3 regions of the Hymenobacter daeguensis genome follow, and region 3 is predicted to be linked to each of the others. Evidence: riboswitches for the same ligand, from Rfam matches in the RefSeq annotation. Region 3 holds a riboswitch; each other region holds the start of a gene.

Region 1 (6,222 bases), on a different contig from region 3:
CCGCTAATCGGCCATTGTGGCGTTGCTAATAGCTAACTCCAGCCGCCGATTGTTTGACTGCCACTGCAATAGCTCGCTATGCAGGCCGTCCCCTTGCCCAACGAGTGACGCAAATATGCGTCGTTACCACACTGCCCGCCCATGCTCTCCCCTGCCGAAGCCACTGCCCGCGTCCTCGCCACCGCCCGCCCCCTCGCGCCCGAAACGGTGCCGCTGCCCCACGCCGCCGGCCGCATCCTGGCCGAAACCCTCACGGCCGACCGCGACTTCCCGCCCTTCAACCGCGTGGCGATGGACGGCATTGCGGTGGCCCACGCCGCCTGGGCCGGCGGGCAGACGGAATTCGAAATCCAGCACGCGCAGTATGCCGGCGCCCCGTCCCGCCCGCTGCTCAATCCGCAGCAGGCCGTGGAGGTGATGACCGGCGCCGTGCTGCCCGCCGGCACCGACGTGGTGGTGCGCTACGAGGATATTCTGCTGCATGACGGCCGCGCCGCCATCCAGATTCCGCCGCCTGAAACGCCCGGCGTCAACATCCATCACCAGGCCGCCGACCGCCGCGCCGGCGACGTCCTGCTGCTGCCCGGCACCCGCCTGGGGCCCGCCGAGCTGGCCGTGGCCGCCACCGTGGGCGCGGCCGAACTGCGCGTGACGCGCCCCGCCCGCGTGGCCGTGGTGAGCACCGGCGACGAGCTGGTGGGCATTACCGAAACGCCCCTGGCGCACCAGATTCGGCGTTCCAACGCGTATGCCCTGCAAGCGCTTCTGACGCAGGACGGGGCCGATGTTTCGCTCTTTCACCTGCCCGATGCGCTGGAAGAGCTGCGCGATGGGCTTACCAAAATCCTCGGGGCCGGCTTCGATGCCGTGGTGCTGAGCGGAGCCGTGAGCAAGGGCCGCGCCGACCACCTGCCCGGCCTGCTGCGCGAGCTGCACGTGGTGGAAATTTTCCACGAGGTGCAGCAGCGCCCCGGCAAGCCGCTGTGGTTTGGGGCCCGGGCCGGCGGGCCGGTGGTGTTCGGGCTGCCCGGCAACCCGGTGTCCACGTTCATCACGGCCGGCCGCTACGTGCGGCCTTGGCTGCGCGCCGTGCAGCAGCCCGAAGGCGCGGCCGAAACAGCGACTATTGAAGCCCTTGCACCAGCCGTGCTCACCGTGGATATTCACTTCAAGCCCCAACTCACCCACTTCGTGCCCGTGCGCCTGGCCGTGGACGCGGAGGGACGCCGCTTAGCCACCCCGCTCCGCGTAGGCGGCTCCGGCGACATGATGGGGCTGGTGGGGGCCGATGCCTTTCTGGAGCTGCCGCCGGAGCCGGCCGTGTTTGCGGCGGGCAGCGTGTGGCCGGCCTGGGCGCTGTAACGCCTTCGGCTTAATGAGGAATGAGGAATGAGGAATGAGGAATGAGGAATGAGGAATGAGGAATGAGGAATGAGGAATGAGGAATTTCGAAAGCACTTTCCAGATTCCAATTCCTCATTCTTCATTCCTCATTAAGCGCAGCGTTGTATCTTCGCCTTGCGCTGCTATCCAGAAAGACCGAGGGACCGGGCCCGATGACGTCTTGGCAACCTACCGCGAGTAGGTGCCAACTCCCGTTTCACCGCTGTTTTGGTGAAAGAAGATGACAGCCGGAACCGAGCGCCTGCGCACGGGTTTCTTTCTGGATACGCGCTTACGCAGCTATTCGACCAGAAAGAAATGTCCGTTTCCGCCCCCAACCCGCCCACCATTGCCCCGGAGCGCGAGCTACAAAATTCGCGCTACAGCCTCCCCGAGCTGCTTCGCCAGCGCCTGCTGATTCTCGACGGTGCCATGGGCACTATGATTCAGCGCCATCCGCTCACGGAGGAGGATTTCCGCGGCGCGCGCTTTGCCGACCACCCCAAGCCCCTGCGCGGCAACAACGACCTGCTGAGCATTACGCGCCCCGATATCATCAAGGGCATCCACGCCGAATACTTCGCCGCCGGGGCCGACATGGTGGAAACCAACACCTTCAGCGGGACTACCATCGCGCAGGCCGACTACGGCCTCGAGCACATTGTATATGAGCTGAACTACGAGTCGGCCCGCCTGGCCCGCGAGGCCGCCGACGAGTACAGCACGCCCGAGCGCCCGCGCTTCGTGGCCGGGGCCGTGGGCCCCACCAACCGCACCGCCTCGCTCTCGCCCGACGTGAACCGGCCCGGCTTCCGCGCCGTGACCTTCGATGAGCTGGCCACCGCCTACCTCGAGCAGGTGCGCGGCCTCGTGGATGGCGGCGTGGACACGCTGCTCATCGAAACCATCTTCGACACCCTGAACGCCAAAGCGGCCCTCTACGCCGTGCAGAAGTTCTTCGACGAAGGCGGACGGGTGGTGCCGGTCATGATTTCGGGCACCATCACCGACGCCTCGGGTCGCACGCTTTCGGGCCAGACAGTGGAGGCGTTCTGGAACAGCATCCGCCACCTGCCCCTGCTGAGCGTGGGCCTGAACTGCGCCCTCGGCGCCGACCAGCTCCGCCAGTACGTGCAGGAGTTGAGCCGCATTTCCGACGTGCACATCTCGGCCTACCCCAACGCCGGCCTGCCCAACGCCTTCGGCGGCTACGACGAGTCGGCCCAGGAATTCGCCGCCCTGGTGGAAGAATACCTGAAGGAAGGCATCGTGACGGTGGTGGGTGGCTGCTGTGGCACCACGCCCCAGCACATTGCCGAATTGTCGAAGCTGGCGCTTCGCTACGCGCCGCGTCAGCTTCGACAATTCGGCAATGAAGAATTAAGAATGAAGAATGAAGAATTGACGGATGGGGCAATTCCTCATTCTTCATTCCTCATTCCTCATTCAAACGCCACCCGTCTGAGCGGCCTCGAGCCCTTCAACATCACGTCCGACAGCCTCTTCGTGAACGTGGGTGAGCGCTGCAACGTGACCGGCTCGCGTGCTTTCGCCCGCCTCATCCGCACCGGCGCCTACGAGGAAGCCCTGGCCGTGGCCCGCCTGCAAGTGGAGGAAGGCGCGCAGGTACTCGACATCAACATGGACGAGGGCATGCTCGATTCGGAGCAGGTGATGACGACCTTCCTGCACCTCATCGCCTCGGAGCCCGACATTGCGCGGGTGCCGGTGATGATTGACTCCTCGAAGTGGAGCGTGCTGGAGGCCGGCCTGAAATGCGTGCAGGGCAAAAGCATCGTGAACTCGATTTCGCTGAAGGAAGGCGAAGCCGCCTTCCGCGAGCGCGCCCACACGGTGCGCCAGTACGGCGCGGCCGTGGTGGTCATGGCCTTCGACGAGAACGGCCAGGCCGACTCGCTGGAACGCCGCATCGAAATCTGCCAGCGCAGCTACGACATCCTGGTGAAGGAAGTGGGCTTCGACCCGTCCGACATCATTTTCGACCCCAACATCCTGACCGTGGGCACGGGCATGGACGAGCACCGCAACTACGCCCTCGACTTCATTGAGGCCGTGCGCTGGATTAAGGGCAACCTGCCCGGCGCGCTCACCAGCGGCGGCATTTCGAACATCAGCTTCTCCTTCCGCGGCAACGACGTGGTGCGCGAGGCCATGCACACGGCCTTCCTGTTTCACGCCATCAAAGCCGGCCTGGACATGGGCATCGTGAACCCCGGCCAGCTGGGCGTGTACGACGAAATCGAGCCCCATTTGCTGGAGCTGGTCGAAGACGTGCTGCTCAACCGCCGCGCCGACGCCACCGAGCGCCTCGTGGAATTTGCCGACACGGTGAAGCAGAAGGACAAGACCGAGGTGAAAGCCGACGAGTGGCGCAGCCTGCCGGTGCAGGAACGCCTGCAACACGCGCTGGTAAAGGGCATTACCGAATTTATCGACGAGGATACCGAGGAAGTGCGCCAGCAGGTAGGCCGGCCGCTGGAAGTCATCGAAGGCCCGCTGATGGCCGGCATGAACGTGGTGGGCGACCTGTTCGGGGCCGGCAAGATGTTCCTGCCGCAGGTGGTGAAATCAGCCCGCGTGATGAAGAAGGCCGTGGCTTACCTGGAGCCGTACCTGCTGGCCGACAAGCAGGGCTCGGACCGCCAGACGGCCGGCAAAATCCTGATGGCCACGGTGAAGGGCGACGTGCACGACATCGGCAAGAACATCGTGGGCGTGGTGCTGGCCTGCAACAACTTCGACATCGTGGACCTCGGCGTGATGGTGCCGCTCGAAAAGATTCTCGACGAAGCGCAGAAGCAGCAGGTGGACGTTATCGGCCTCTCCGGCCTCATCACGCCCAGCCTCGATGAGATGGTGTACGTGGCCCAGGCCATGGAAAAGCGCGGCATGAAAGTGCCCCTGCTCATCGGCGGCGCTACCACCTCGCGCCTGCACACAGCCGTGAAAATTGCGCCCTCCTACAGCGGCGCGGTGGTGCACGTCAACGATGCCTCGCGCTCGGTGGGCGTGGCGGCCGGTCTGCTCGGCTCGGGGGAGCGCGCCTACGCCCAGACCGTGGCCGACGACTACGCCGCCCTCCGCGCCGACTACGCCAGCCGCCAGCGCGACAAAAGCTACCTCAGCATCGAAGCCGCCCGCGCCAACGGCTTTAAGTCGGATTGGAACACGGTTTCGATTACCAAGCCCAGCTTCCTCGGCACCAGGGTGCTCGAAGACTACGACCTCGCCGAGTTAGCCCAATACATAGACTGGACACCCTTCTTCCACACCTGGGAACTGAAGGGCCGCTATCCGCGCATTCTGGAGGATGAAACGCTGGGCGAAGCCGCCACCAAGCTCTTCGCCGATGCGCAAGCCATGCTCACGCGCATCATCGACGAGAAGCTGCTCACGGCCCGCGCCGTGCTGGGCTTCTGGCCGGCGAATACGAAGGATTACGACACCATCGAAATCTACGCCGACGACTCGCGCGAAACCGTAGCCACCGAGTTTTTCACGCTGCGCCAGCAGGGCGAGAAAGGGCCAACCATACCCAACATTGCCTTCTCCGACTTCCTGGCCCCGAAAGAATCGGGCCGCGCCGACTACCTGGGCGGCTTCGCCGTAACGGCCGGCATCGGCATCGAAAAGCTCATCGAGCAATACGAGGCTGACCACGACGACTACTCCAGCATCATGGTGAAGGCCCTGGCCGACCGTCTGGCCGAAGCCTTTGCCGAGCGCCTGCACGAGCGGGTGCGCCGCGAGTTCTGGGGCTACGCGCCCGACGAGCACCTCACCAACGAAGACCTCGTGCAGGAGAAATACCGCGGCGTGCGCCCCGCCCCCGGCTACCCCGGCTGCCCCGACCACACCGAGAAAATCACCCTGTTTCAGCTCCTCGATGCGGAAGGCAAAACCGGCATCTCGCTCACCGAAAATCTGGCCATGTACCCGGCCTCGTCGGTGAGCGGCATGTACTACGCGCATCCGGATTCGCGCTATTTCGGCCTCGGCCGCATTGGCGTGGACCAGGTGGCCGACATCGCCCGGCGCAAGCATATGCCCCTGGCTGAGCTGGAGCGCTGGCTGATGCCCAACCTGAACTACGAGCCCAAACCGTAGGAACGCGCCATGGCGCGTTCGGGCGCGTGCCCACCAACCGTGCCGCCCACCACCAACTGTCCAAAGCCCCGAACGCGCCATGGCGCGTCCCTACATCCTCACATGAAAGTTACCGACCACCTCGCCCGCGCCAACGGCAAAACTCTCTTCTCCTTCGAGGTGCTGCCGCCCAAAAAGGGCGAAAACATCCACACGCTGTTCTCAAACATTGAGCCGCTGATGGAGTTCAAGCCGCCGTTTATCGACGTGACCTACCACCGCGAGGAGTACGTGTACCGCCACCACCCCAACGGCCTGCTGGAGAAGAAAACCGTGCGCCGCCGCCCCGGCACCGTGGGCATCTGCGCGGCCATCAAAAACCGCTTCGACGTGGACACCGTGCCCCACCTCATCTGCGGCGGCTTCACCAAGGAGGAAACGGAGAACGCGCTGATTGACCTGCATTTCCTGGGCATCGATTCCATTCTGGCCCTGCGCGGCGACCCGATTAAATCAGAAGGCGTGTTCAAGGCCGAGCCCGACGGGCACGCCTACGCCTGCGACCTCATCGGCCAGGTGGCCAACCTGAACAAGGGCGAGTATCTGGATGAGGAACAGGACGATACCTGGGCCACCAACTTCTGCATCGGCACGGCCGGCTACCCCGAGAAGCACTTCGAGGCGCCCAACTACGCCTCCGATATCCGCTACCTCAAGCACAAGGTGGACCGG
Region 2 (6,222 bases), on a different contig from region 3:
GGTCGGGGCTGCCCGCGTCGTAGGTCGGGATGATGACCTTGCGCTCCACGCGCTTCACGTAGGCTTTGAAATCGGTGAGGGCCTGGGCCAGGGTGATGGTGGCGCTCTGGCCCTCGCCCGAGAGCTGGCCGGCGTGGGTGGTGCGGTAGTCGGTGAGGGCCACGTCGAGGGCCCCGGCCACGGCCTCGTACTTTTTGCCTTCGGCCCGCAGGGCCTGCAGGGTGAAGGCGGCCATGTCGGCAAACTGGTCGCGGTTGAGGCGCAGGTTGGCGAAGAAATTCTCGAACCGGGCGGCGTATTTGGGCTGGGCCATGCGGTAGATGGGGGGGGGTTGGTGAATGGATGGGCAAAAGGTAGGCAGGATTCGGGAAACCGGCCGCCGCCCCCCGCAACCCGCCCCCGCCGGCCCCGTACCCCTGGGCAGGCCCCGCGCGCGGGGCCGGTTTCACCTTAGCCCCCCTCCCCGCCATGGCCCGCACCGTCGTCGGTTTATTCAACAGCACTTCCGAAGCCCAGCTGGCCATCGAGCAGCTGCTGCACACCGGTTTCCAGCGCACCAACCTGCACCTGGCCACCCCCGAAACGCTCCGCGCCGAGCACCTGCCCGCCACCGAAGCCGAGCCGCCCACCGAGCCGCTGGGCACGGGCTTCATCCGCTTCTTCACCGACTTGTTTGCCGGCAACGAAAACGCCGATGCTCAAGCCTACGTCAGCGCCACCCACGCCGGTAGCGCCGTCATCACCGTGAACGCCGCCAACGAGGACGAGGCCAACCGCGCCCGCCAAACCCTCGACCTCAACGGCGCGGTGGACGTGTACAAGCAGCCCCTCCCCGCCCCCGCCACCCCCGCCGACGACATCGTGGACCTGGAAGGCAGCCTGCGCCACGTGCGCGACGACGACGAGCTCGACGCCAACGGCCTGACCACGCACTGAGCGGGGCTTCGGTGCGAGTTAAGGGCTTCGGTGGGAGTTAAGGGTGAGGAGCTGAGGGCGCGTTTGTCATCCTGAGCGCAGCGAAGGACCTTATCACGCAAGAACAGCTTGCCGTGATTTCAAAAGCCTACAACCTGATAAGGTCCTTCGCTGCGCTCAGGATGACAGGGGCCGCCTTTCGGCCGCCTCCCGCGCCAGCCGCAGCTTGCTGTGCCGGCGGCCGTAGCCGAAGTAGATGGCCATGCCCAGCGCCAGCCACACCACCAGCCGCAGCCACGTTTCCCAGGGCAGCGAGGCCATCATCACGAGGCAGACCACGATGCCCAGGATGGGCACCACCGGCACCCACGGCGTGCGGAACGAGCGCGGGGCGTCGGGGTTGGTCCGGCGCATAATCATCACCCCGAGGCACACCATCACGAAGGCCAGCAGCGTGCCGATGCTCGTCATCTCGCCCACCACCGAGATGGGCACGAAGCCCGCAAACAGCGCAATGAAGCTGCCCAGCAGCAGGCTCGACTGCGCCGGCGTGTTGAACGTGGGGTGCAGCCGCGAGAACACCGGCGGCAGCAGCCCGTCCTTCGACATCGAGAAAAACACCCGCGACTGCCCCAGTAAATCGACCAATATCACCGACGTGTAGCCCACCAGAATGGCCAGAATCACGGCCGACGACAGCCAGGCGTAGGGCGTTTTCTCGATGGCAATGGCCACCGGCGCGGCGCTGTTTTTGAACTCCGTGTAGTTGGCCAGCCCGGTCAGGACGTGCCCGAACAGCACAAACAGCACCGTGCACACCGCCAGCGAGCCGAGGATGCCAATGGGCATGTTGCGCTGCGGATTCTTGGTTTCCTGGGCCATGGTGGCCACGATGTCGAAGCCGATGAAGACAAAGAAAATGACGCCCGCCCCGCGCAGAATGCCGCTCAGGCCGAACTCGCCGAAGGTGCCGGTATTGGCCGGGATGTAGGGCTGGTAATTGGCGGGGTCGATGTAGCGCCAGCCCAGCGCGATGAACACCAGCACCACCGCCACCTTCAGGGCCACCACCAGCGCATTGAACCACGCCGAGCCCTTGGTACCGCGCGTGACAATGGCCGTAATGGCCAGCACGATGAGCATGGCCGGCAAATTGACGATGCCCGACAACACCTCTCCGTCTTGCAAAGTCACTTTCTCAAATGGCGACATCACCAGTTGCGCCGGGATGTGCAGGCCATATTTCCCCAGGAATTTGATGAGGTACTGCGACCAGCTGATGGCCACCGTGGCCGCGCCCACCGAGTATTCGAGCACCAAATCCCAGCCGATAATCCAGGCAAACAGCTCGCCCATGGTGGCATACGAATAGGTATAAGCCGACCCCGACACGGGCACCAGCGCCGCAAACTCGGCATAGCACAGCGCCGAGAAGGCGCACCCCACCGCCGCCACCACGAAGGAGAGCGTCACGGCCGGCCCCGCATTGTTGGCCGCCGCAATGCCCGTGAGCGAAAACAGCCCCGCCCCGATAATAACCCCGATGCCAATGGCAATCAGGCTCACGCCATTCAGGCTGCGCTTGAGGGTGTGCGCCCCCGTTTCGGCGGCTTCGGCCCGAAGCAGCTCCAATGATTTTTTCAACATAAACAACGAAAAACGCGCCACGCCGCCGCCCCACCCGGGGCGGCCGTGCCGCAACCAAAAAACCCGTGAAATGGAAATGAAACGCGCCGGCCGCAGCCGTAGCTACGCGGCGCTAATGCCCGCTAGCAACAGCAACAACAGCCCGCCCCCAGCCGGCCCACTGCCAGCGCAGGGGCACGAAACACATCGGAAAAAGCAAACGGGGCAGCAGGAACAGCGGGCACGGCAGTTGTTTTTATATGGTCAGGAGTTGGCACCTTGCCCGTCGTGGCGGATGGTTGCCGGCGCGTCGCAGAGCCTGTCTCTCAGCGCCTCTTTATAAAAACAATCCTTCCGGGAGAAAGAATTGATGCGGTAAAGGTACGGCCGGGGGCGCGAACCGAGGCGTAAAACCTCACCCCCGCCCCCTCTCCCTGGGGAAAGGGGAGCCGCGGCGGCGCGGGAAAGCCGGCCCCGTAAAGCAAAAAGCCCTGACTCGCATGAGTCAGGGCGCTCTTGAACATTGTCGTCCGGCTCCCCTCTCCACGGGAGAGGGGCCGGGGGTGAGGTTTTGCCTTGGGCAGGCTACCGCCGCAGCGCCACGCGCACGCCCGCCATCAGCCAGCGGCCGGGCATCTGGGCGCCCAGCAGGTCGGAGTATTTCGCGTCGAACAGGTTCTGGGCCTGGCCCACCACCCACAGGCGCTCGGGCAGCAGGGCCACGTCGAGGCGGCCGTTGATGACCACGTAGCTGGGCGTCAGCTCCGCGTCGTTGACGGTGGCGCTGGGGGTGGTGCGCTGCCCGGCGCGCTGCTTGAACACGCCGCCCACGCCCAGCGTGAAGCGCCGGTGCGTGAGGCTCACGTTGCCGGTCACCAGCTGCCGGGCCACGTTGCTCAGGTACTGCGACACCACGTCGCCGGCCACGTCGAGGTGGGTGTAGGTGTAGCCCACGCTGCCGTCGAGGCGCAGGTGGGGCGCCAGCTGGGCGCGGGTGGTGGCTTCGAACTCCAGCCCCTGAGTGGTGACGGCGAACAGGTTTTGGGCCAGGCGGTAGGTGGCGGCGGGGTTCAGGTTGCCAAGGCCGGTGGCTTCGATAACCGCCGTGCCGGGCAGGCCCACGTAGTCAATCAGGTTGCGGCCGTAGCGGTTGAAGTAAGTAGCGCGCAGCGTGAGGGCCGGCAGGGGCTGGAAGTCGAGGCCGCCCTCGTAGCTCCAGGTGCGCTCGGCGCTCAGGCTGGGGTTGCCCACGTTGAAGCCGCTGGGCACCGTGCCCGGCCGGATGGACGAATAATACTGCTCCGTAAAGTTGGCCGCCCGAATGGCCCGGCCCACCGCCCCGCGCACCGTCAGCTTGTCGCCCACCTGCTGGCTGGCCGTGAGCTGGGGCACGACCTCAGTGCCATAAGCCTGGTCGTGGTCGAGGCGCAGGGCCGCCGTGACGCTCAGGCCGCTGGTGGGCGTGAGGCCGGCCACGGCAAAGGCGCCCTGGTGCCACACGGCGTGCACGCCCTGGTCGTTGCTGCGCACGGCGCGGCGGTCGGCCTGCCCGCCCAGCGTCAGGCGCACCTTGTCGGAGAGCGTGAGCTGGTGCTGGGCCTGCACGTTGAGGTAGTGCATGAGGTGGCTGCTGGCCACCGAGGCAGGCGTGTAGAGGTAGTAGTCGGTGCTGGCGCTGCTGGCCAGCTGGATTTCGGTGCGGGCGCGGGCGTTCCAGTCGTAGCGCAGCTGGCCCTGGTACCAGTCGCGCGAGGTGGTTTCGCGGGCGCGGTCGCCGGCAGCGGTGGTGTAGAAATTCTGGGCGTTGTAGTCGCGCCGGTCAAAGCTGGCCCGGGCGGCGGCGCTGAGCCTGCTGCTGAGCTGATAAGCGCCGGAGAGCGAGTAGGTATTCAGCCTGAAGTCGTTGCGCCCGCCGCCGGGCAGGTTCAGCTGCTGGCCGCTGGCGGTATTATTGAGGATGCCGCCGGCCAACCGCCAGCCCTTGTCCTGGCCGTAGAAGCCGGCGTTGGTGCTTTTCAAATCGTACTCGCCGGCCAGGAAGGTGCCGGTTGCTTCCAGGCCATCGGGCCGGTGGGTGGCGGCGAAGGTCTTGGTCACGATGTTCACGAAGCCGCCCACGGCATCGGGGCCGTAAAGGGCCGCGCCGGGGCCGCGCACCACCTCAATCTGCTCAATCTCGGCCGGCGAAATGGGGAAATAGCCCGCGAAGTGGCCCGTCAGCGGGTCGTTCAGCCGCATGCCGTCCAGCAAAATCAGCACCTGGTTGAAGGTGGAGCCGCGCAGGGTAATGTCGGCCTGCGTGCCAAAATTGCCCCGGCTCTGCACTTCCAGCGCCGGCAGCAGGCGCAGCAGGTCGTCGAGCGAGGCAACAGGGTACTGGCTGAGGCTGCGGCCGGGAATGACCGATACATAGCGGCCCGTCTGGCCCGCTACCTGGTTCAGGCGCGAGCCGTACACGGTGACTTCGCGCAGGCTGCGGGCGCTGTCGGCTGGCGTGGTCTGGGCGAGGGCGTTAAGGGTGAAAAAGGAGCAGAAAAGCGGTGCAGCGTAGCGCGTGAGTCGCATTTAGCGGGGAGTTGATGAGGGTACAAACTTACCGTAGCGCGGACTTTGTAGTCCGCGCCCTCACGCCGTTCGAGTTTCGTTCCGGGTCGCGGACTACAGCGTCCGCGCTACTTTCGTGCGGCCGGCCGCAACGTCGGCGGCACCTTTGCGTCCTTCGCGCCAACTCCCAAATTTTCACTCACCCCGTTTTTGATGAAGCATTTGTTTGCAATGGGCCTCCTGAGTCTGGTGGCCGCCACGCCGGCTTTCGCCCAGGCGCCCACCCCGCCGCCGGCCAAGCCGGAATCGCCCTACCGCGCCTCCGCCACCAAGATTAACGACCTGGTGCACACCAAGCTCGACGTGCGCTTCGACTACGCCAAGCGCTACCTCTACGGCAAGGAATGGGTCACGCTCAAGCCCCACGCCTACCCCACCGACTCGCTGCGCCTCGACGCCAAGGGCATGGACATCAAAGCCGTGGCCCTGGTGAACGGCAGCCAGCAAACCCCGCTGAAGTACGACTACGCCGACGGCATGAACCTGCACATCAACCTGGGCCGCACCTTCAAGCCCGGCGAGGAGTACACCATCTACATCGACTACGTATCGAAGCCCGACGAGCTGAAAGTGCAGGGCTCGGCGGCCATCACCGACGCCAAAGGGCTGTATTTCATCAATCCGGACTCGGCCGTGGCCGGCAAGCCGGTGCAAATCTGGACGCAGGGCGAGACGGAAGGCTCGTCGGCCTGGTTCCCCACCATCGACCGGCCCAACCAGAAAACCACCGAGGAAATCAGCATGACCGTGCCTGCCAAGTACGTGACGCTCAGCAACGGGCGCCTGGTGAGCAGCACGCCCGCCGGCCCCGGCCTGCGCACCGACGTGTGGAAAATGGAGCTACCCCACGCCCCCTACCTGTTCATGATGGCCGTGGGCGACTTCAAAATCACGAAGGATACCTGGCGCGGCAAGGAGGTCAACTACTACCTCGAACCCAAGTACGCGCCCTTTGCCAAGCAGATTTTCGGCAACACGCCCGACATGCTGGAGTTCTACTCCAACCGCCTCGGCGTGGAATATCCGTGGAATAAATACGCCCAGATTGTGGCCCGCGACTACGTGAGCGGCGCCATG
Region 3 (6,222 bases):
GCCCTAGCCGGCAGTTTCTCCTCTGCCGGAAAGAATGTATGGAACGTCATGCTGCGCCCGTCGCGGCATGGCGTTCGCATTTACAGCCCGCGCGGTCTTAATTGATTTTTAACGCGGCACCCGTCCGGCCACGGGCTACTTTTGTCTGCGCCATCTCCTTTTTCAATGTCTGATAAGCTTCCCGCGGCCCTGCCCGAAGACGACGCGCATTTCCTGCAGCGCCTGCGGCCCTCGCGGCTGATTTTGCCGGTGGCGCTGGGGCTGCTGGTGGTGGGCTACCTGTTCTGGCACAGCTACAAGCCCGGCGAGCTGGCCCCGCTGGCCCACGCCGACTGGCGCTGGCTGGCGGTGGCGGTGCTGGTGCTGGCCGCCCGCGACCTGGGCTACGTGTACCGCATCCGCCACATTGCCGAGAACGAGCTTACCTACCGGCAGGCGCTGGATGTGATTATGATTTGGGAGTTTGCTTCCTGCGTGCTGCCCTCGGGGCAGGGCGGCACGGGCGCGGCCCCGTTCATTCTCGAAAAAGAAGGCATTCCATTGGGCAAAGGCCTGACCTACATTATGGTAACGGCCCTGCTCGATAACCTGTACTACGTGGTGATGGTGCCGCTGGTGGTGCTCATTGCCGGGGCCGGCCTCTACCCGCACGAGGCGCTGCAAACCGGTTTCGTGGCCACGCTGCGGGTGGCGTTTGGGGTGAGCTACCTGTTCGTGACGCTCTATGCCGGGCTGATGCTGTACGCCATTTTCGTCAACCCGAAGTCGGTGCGCCGGCTGCTGGTGCGGCTGTTCTCGTTCCGATTGCTGCGGCGCTGGCGGCGCACGGCCTACCGCCACGGCCAGGAAATGGTGCGGTCTTCCCGGCAGCTGCGCGGCGCCGGCGCGGCCTACTGGTGGCGGGCCAGCGTGAGCACAGCTTTCGTCTGGACGGCCCGCTACGCCATCATCGGCTGCCTCATCGCCGCCTTCGTGCCGATGGACATGAACACCTTTCTGTTCATCTTCGCCCGCAACATCACCTACAAAGTCATTCTGCTGGTAGCCATCACGCCGGGGGGCGCGGGCATTGCCGAAGGCGCATTTCCCACGTTCTTCGGCAAGTTCATCGGCACGGCCACCATGACCAGCTTCCTGGTGTTTCTCTACCGAATCGTGACGTATTACCTCTACCTCGTGCTCGGCCTCATCTTCCTGCCGCGCTGGGTGACGCGGGTGTTCGGCAAGCGGCCGGCGGCGCAGTAGCGCGCGCTTTGCAGTGCGCGCCCCCGAAACGAACGATTATCAGCATGAGCGAAACGCGAATTACAAAGTTCGCGCTACTAAAAAAGAAAGCCCCGAACCGCAATGGTTCGGGGCTTTTTCAAGTCAAAACCGAAAGCAATTACTCCGCTTCCAGCATCAGGGCGGCGCCGTCGGCCGATTTCAGCGTGAGCTTTTTATCGGTCAGCGTTTCCACCGCGAAGGTGTTGCTGGTAGTGGCATTGTCGGGGGTCAGGGTAATGGTTTTGCCGGCCTGGTCGAAGGTGTACTTGCCCGACACGGCACCGCTGGTGCCGGTCATGTTGTAGGTGCCGTTGGCGAAGATGCGCAGCTCCTCCTGCTTCTGGGCATCGGTCTGCTTCACTTTGTCGCCGGCAGTGTCGGTTTCCTTGGCGGTTTTCCACACTTTGCTATCGGTGCCGTAGAGCATGTTGACGCCTTCTACTTTGCCTTTGTCGTTGCTGCACGATGCGGCAAACAGCGACACCAGCAGCAACAGGCCGGCGAGGTAACGGAACGAAAAGAGCGACTGAGGTTTCATGTGAAAGAGGGTATTGGTGAAAGAATGAAGTGCATTTGCCAGTGTCGGCGAACTCGTCGGCTTACGGTACAGGCTTAAAAGAGTTTAGAGCGTAACCTCCCCTTCACTGCCGCGTATAGGGCTCAGGTTTGCTTATCCCTGGATAGCCAACACCGCTCTATTCTTTCATTTAACCCGACCGAACTCATGGGACTCTTTGATTTTATCAGCGATAAAGGCGAGCAAAAGCCCGTCGAGCCGGCAGCCAAGCCCGCAGGCGGCGCTACCGATTTTTTCGGCAATAACTCTGCCGCCGCCAATCCAACCACGGCCGGCGACTCGTACACCGTGGTAAGCGGTGACTCGCTCTCCAAGATTGCCAAGCACCACTACGGCGACGCTGCCAAGTGGCACCAGATATACGAGGCCAACAAGGCCACCATCGGCAGCAACCCTGACCACATTGAAGTGGGGCAGGTGTTGACCCTACCTAGTCTCTAGGTACTTTTTTGCAGAAAAAAGGTGAGAAAAGCCACTCTGTTTCAGGGTGGCTTTTTTGCGTTCCGGGCCGGGTCGAAATCCGCTGTCCGGGCGGACGGAAACCGGCTGTCATCCTTCGCTGCGCTCAGGATGACAGCCGATTTTACCCAACGGAAAATATTTTTCGCCTCACTCATTGCCCGCGAAAAAATTTCTCCCGTACATTTGCCCTACCAACCCGGTACTCCTCGCTAACGGTGAGCAGTTTTCAAGTTTTATACAGAAGTGGCGAGAGACTAGGCTCCGTGACCCACTGGCAACCTTCGCCACGCGAAAGGTGCCAATTCCTACCCACCCGCAGCTTCGGCCGCGCTGGGACAGATGATTCGAGTGCCATGGAAAATTCTTCACATCCCGCTTTTTTTGCCCCGAATGCTTCGGCTGCTTTGTGCGCCGCAGGTTCGGGCTTCTTGGTTTCGGCCGCTGCCGGCCGGAACGTGGCCCCACGCCCGGCCCGAATGCGAATGTGCTGTTGCCGCCCGTGTTGCTGCTAAGCTGATTTCGGCTTAGAACCCCTCCTCCCCTCTTCTGATTTTTTTGGTGACCCCGTGGGTCTGCCGCGCGCCTTTTCGGGCTTCGCGGCGGGTTCGGGCCACCCGGCAACACGGGCCAACTCCGGGGACTTTATTGCGCTAACCAATGCTTTTTCAAGCTGTTGCGCTCCTTTTCCAATTGCATTTCTGGTTTTTCCAAAACTCAAAAGATAACCGCATCATGTCCGTTCAGCCCCAACACTTCGAAACCCTCCAACTCCACGCCGGCCAGCAGCCCGACCCCACCACCGGGGCCCGCGCCGTGCCGCTGTTCCAAACCACCAGCTACGTGTTCAAGAGCGCCGAGCACGGCGCCAACCTGTTTGCCCTGAAGGAGTTCGGCAACATCTACACCCGCCTGATGAACCCCACCACCGACGTGTTTGAGCAGCGCGTGGCGGCGCTGGAAGGCGGCGTGGCGGCGCTGGCCACCGGCTCGGGCCAGGCGGCGCAGTTCATTGCCCTAAACAACATTCTGCAGGCCGGCGACAACTTCGTGAGCACGGCCTACCTCTACGGCGGCACCTACAACCAGTTCAAGGTGGCGTTCAAGCGGTTGGGCATCGAAGTACGCTTTGCCGATGGCGACAATCCGGCTTCGTTTGAGGAGCTGATTGACGAAAAGACCAAGGCCATCTACCTCGAAACCATCGGTAACCCCAGCTTCAGCATTCCGGATTTTGAGGCCATTGCGGCCATTGCGAAGAAGCACGATTTGCCGCTGGTGGTGGACAATACCTTCGGCGCGGGCGGCTACCTGTTCCGGCCGTTGGAGCACGGCGCCAATATTGTGGTCGAGTCAGCTACGAAGTGGATTGGCGGGCACGGCACCAGCATCGGCGGCGTGATTGTGGACGGCGGCACCTACGATTTCGGCAACGGCAAGTTCCCGCAGTTTACCGAGCCGAGCGAAGGCTACCACGGCCTGGTTTTCAACGACGTGTTTGGCAAAGGCGGGCCGTTTGGCAACATCGCCTTCATCATCCGGGCGCGGGTGGAAGGCCTGCGCGACTTCGGCCCGGCCCTTAGCCCGTTCAACTCCTGGCAGCTGCTCATCGGCCTCGAAACCCTGAGTTTGCGCGTGGACCGCACCGTGGAAAACGCTCTCAAAATTGCCACCTGGCTGGAGCAGCACCCGCAGGTGGAGAGCGTGAATTACCCCGGCCTGGCCAGCAGCCCCTACCACACCATCGCCAGCAAGTACCTGAAGCGCGGCTTCGGCGGCGTGCTCTCGTTCCGCATCAAGGGCACCAAGGAAACGGCCACGCAATTCATCGATAACCTGAAGCTCATCAGCCACCTGGCCAACGTGGGCGACGCCAAGACGCTCATCATCCAGCCCTCGGCCACCACGCACCAGCAGTTGAGCGAAGCCGAGCAGCTGGCGGCTGGCGTCACGCCCACGTCGCTGCGCCTGTCGGTGGGCATCGAGCACTTTGAGGACATCAAAGCCGACCTGCAGGCGGCGTTCGATGCCATCGGCAACACGGCCAGCCTGCCGACGGCAGGCGACGAAGTGAGCGAGCCCGAGCTGGAGCACGCCCAGCCGCTGGAAGTATAATTCATTAATGATTAGCGGTTAATGGCTGGTGATTAATGACCTGTTGGAAAAAATTAATCATTAACCACTAGCCGCTAACCACTAAAAATTTGCCGCTAGCGGGCCACCCCTGGCGGGTCGGCGCCAGTCTCGCTGGCGGCCATGTTTATCGCAGCTTTAGAACCGGTGCGCCGGCCCGGCAGCCCTTCTGTGATTGGGAGGGTGTTTGCCCCGGAGGGGTCCCGTGAGATACCATGCGTGGGTCGGCCCATTGGTTCTAAAGCTGCGCTTTTTTGGAAATCATGTCGAATAAGTTATTTCAATTACCTGACCTGCAGCTGGAAAGCGGCGAAACCCTACGTGGGGCGCACGTGGCCTACCAGACGTTTGGCCAGTTCAACGAAGACCGCGACAACGTGGTGTGGGTGTGCCACGCCCTCACGGCCAATGCCGACGTGCCGGCCTGGTGGCCGGGACTGGTCGGGCCGGGCTGCTACTACGACCCCGCCGATTGGTTCATTGTGTGCGCCAACGTGCTGGGCTCCTGCTACGGCAGCACCGGGCCGCTCGATGCCGACCCGGCCACCGGCCAGGCGCGATTCCAGCACTTCCCGCTGCTGACCATTCGGGACCTGGTGGCGGCGCATGAGCTGCTGCGGCAGGATTTGGAGCTGACGGACATCCACACGCTGATTGGCGGCTCGCTGGGCGGGCAGCAGGCGCTGGAATGGGCCGTGCAGCGGCCGGACTTGTTTGACCACCTGGTGGTTATTGCCACCAACGCCCGCCACTCGGCCTGGGGCATTGCCTTCAACGAGGCGCAGCGACTGGCCATTGAGGCCGACCCGACCTACGCCGCCGGCCAGCCCGGCGGGGGCGACGAGGGCCTGCGCGCCGCCCGCGCCGTGGCCCTGCTCAGCTACCGCAGCTATTCGGCCTACGCCGACACCCAGACCGACCCCGACCCCGACGAGCTGCACCGCGAGCACCGCGCCAGCACTTACCAGCGCTACCAGGGCGACAAGCTGGTGTCGCGCTTCGACGCCTACAGCTACGTGTCGCTAAGCCGGAGCATGGACAGTCATAACCTGGGCCGGAACCGGGGCGGGGTGCCGGCGGCGCTGGCCCGCATCGGGGCGCGCACGCTGGTGCTGGGCATCACGTCGGACGTGCTGTTTCCGCTCAGCGAGCAGCGGGAGCTGGCGGCGCACATTCCGGGTGCGATGTACGCGGAGCTGGACTCGCGCTTCGGGCACGACGGCTTTTTGCTGGAAACGGCCGCCATAACGCACTTTCTGGAGCTGTTCTACGCGCCCACGTTCGTGCATTAGGGAATTTGAAACGAGTAGAACGTCATGCTGAGCGCAGTCGAAGCATCTCTACCGCGCAACTAATCCAATCAACAGGATTTACTACTGAGGCAGAGATGCTTCGACTGCGCTCAGCATGACGTTCTTTTTTCAACAATAAGAAAACAAATGGACGCTGACAAACAGCCCCTGCGCATCGGCCTGATAGGCTTTGGCTGCGTGGGACAGGGCTTCTATGACATTGTGCAACGGCAGCCCGGCCTGGGTTTGGCCATCACGCGCATTGCGGTGAAAAGCCCCACCAAGCCCCGCACGCTGCCCGCCGAGCGGTTCGACTTTCATGCCGATGAGCTGCTGCACGACCCGGAGCTGGACCTGCTCGTGGAGGTAATTGACGACCCCGACGAGGCCTTCCGGCTGGTGAGCGCGGCCCTGCGCCAAGGCCGCCGCGTGGCCACGGCCAACAAAGCCATGCTGGCCCGCCACCTTGCGGAGCTGGTGCAGCTGCAGGCCGGT

The links. Region 3 has a riboswitch for S-adenosylmethionine ahead of ACYVHT_RS18550 (O-acetylhomoserine aminocarboxypropyltransferase/cysteine synthase family protein). Riboswitches for the same ligand answer to the same signal wherever they lie in the genome.
Region 1: another riboswitch for S-adenosylmethionine. It lies ahead of metH (methionine synthase); the one in region 3 lies ahead of ACYVHT_RS18550 (O-acetylhomoserine aminocarboxypropyltransferase/cysteine synthase family protein).
Region 2: another riboswitch for S-adenosylmethionine. It lies ahead of ACYVHT_RS01270 (amino acid permease); the one in region 3 lies ahead of ACYVHT_RS18550 (O-acetylhomoserine aminocarboxypropyltransferase/cysteine synthase family protein).

Annotation. Positions count from the first base shown of each region.
Region 1 is NZ_BAAGWC010000011.1:47,284-53,505, forward strand. Features, by position in the region: gene ACYVHT_RS13470 (molybdopterin molybdotransferase MoeA) at 142-1,362, shown strand; SAM riboswitch class I at 1,524-1,631, shown strand; gene metH (methionine synthase) at 1,702-5,511, shown strand; gene metF (methylenetetrahydrofolate reductase) at 5,614-6,222, shown strand, end outside.
Region 2 is NZ_BAAGWC010000001.1:290,524-296,745, forward strand. Features, by position in the region: gene ACYVHT_RS01260 (hypothetical protein) at 1-313, opposite strand, end outside; gene ACYVHT_RS01265 (hypothetical protein) at 469-936, shown strand; gene ACYVHT_RS01270 (amino acid permease) at 1,093-2,562, opposite strand; SAM riboswitch class I at 2,795-2,887, opposite strand; gene ACYVHT_RS01275 (TonB-dependent receptor plug domain-containing protein) at 3,127-5,106, opposite strand; gene ACYVHT_RS01280 (M1 family metallopeptidase) at 5,299-6,222, shown strand, end outside.
Region 3 is NZ_BAAGWC010000022.1:62,732-68,953, reverse strand. Features, by position in the region: partial or broken gene ACYVHT_RS18570 (hypothetical protein) at 1-7, shown strand, start outside; gene ACYVHT_RS18565 (lysylphosphatidylglycerol synthase transmembrane domain-containing protein) at 166-1,245, shown strand; gene ACYVHT_RS18560 (hypothetical protein) at 1,385-1,804, opposite strand; gene ACYVHT_RS18555 (LysM peptidoglycan-binding domain-containing protein) at 1,991-2,284, shown strand; SAM riboswitch class I at 2,536-2,651, shown strand; gene ACYVHT_RS18550 (O-acetylhomoserine aminocarboxypropyltransferase/cysteine synthase family protein) at 3,038-4,417, shown strand; gene ACYVHT_RS18545 (homoserine O-acetyltransferase family protein) at 4,699-5,727, shown strand; gene ACYVHT_RS18540 (homoserine dehydrogenase) at 5,875-6,222, shown strand, end outside.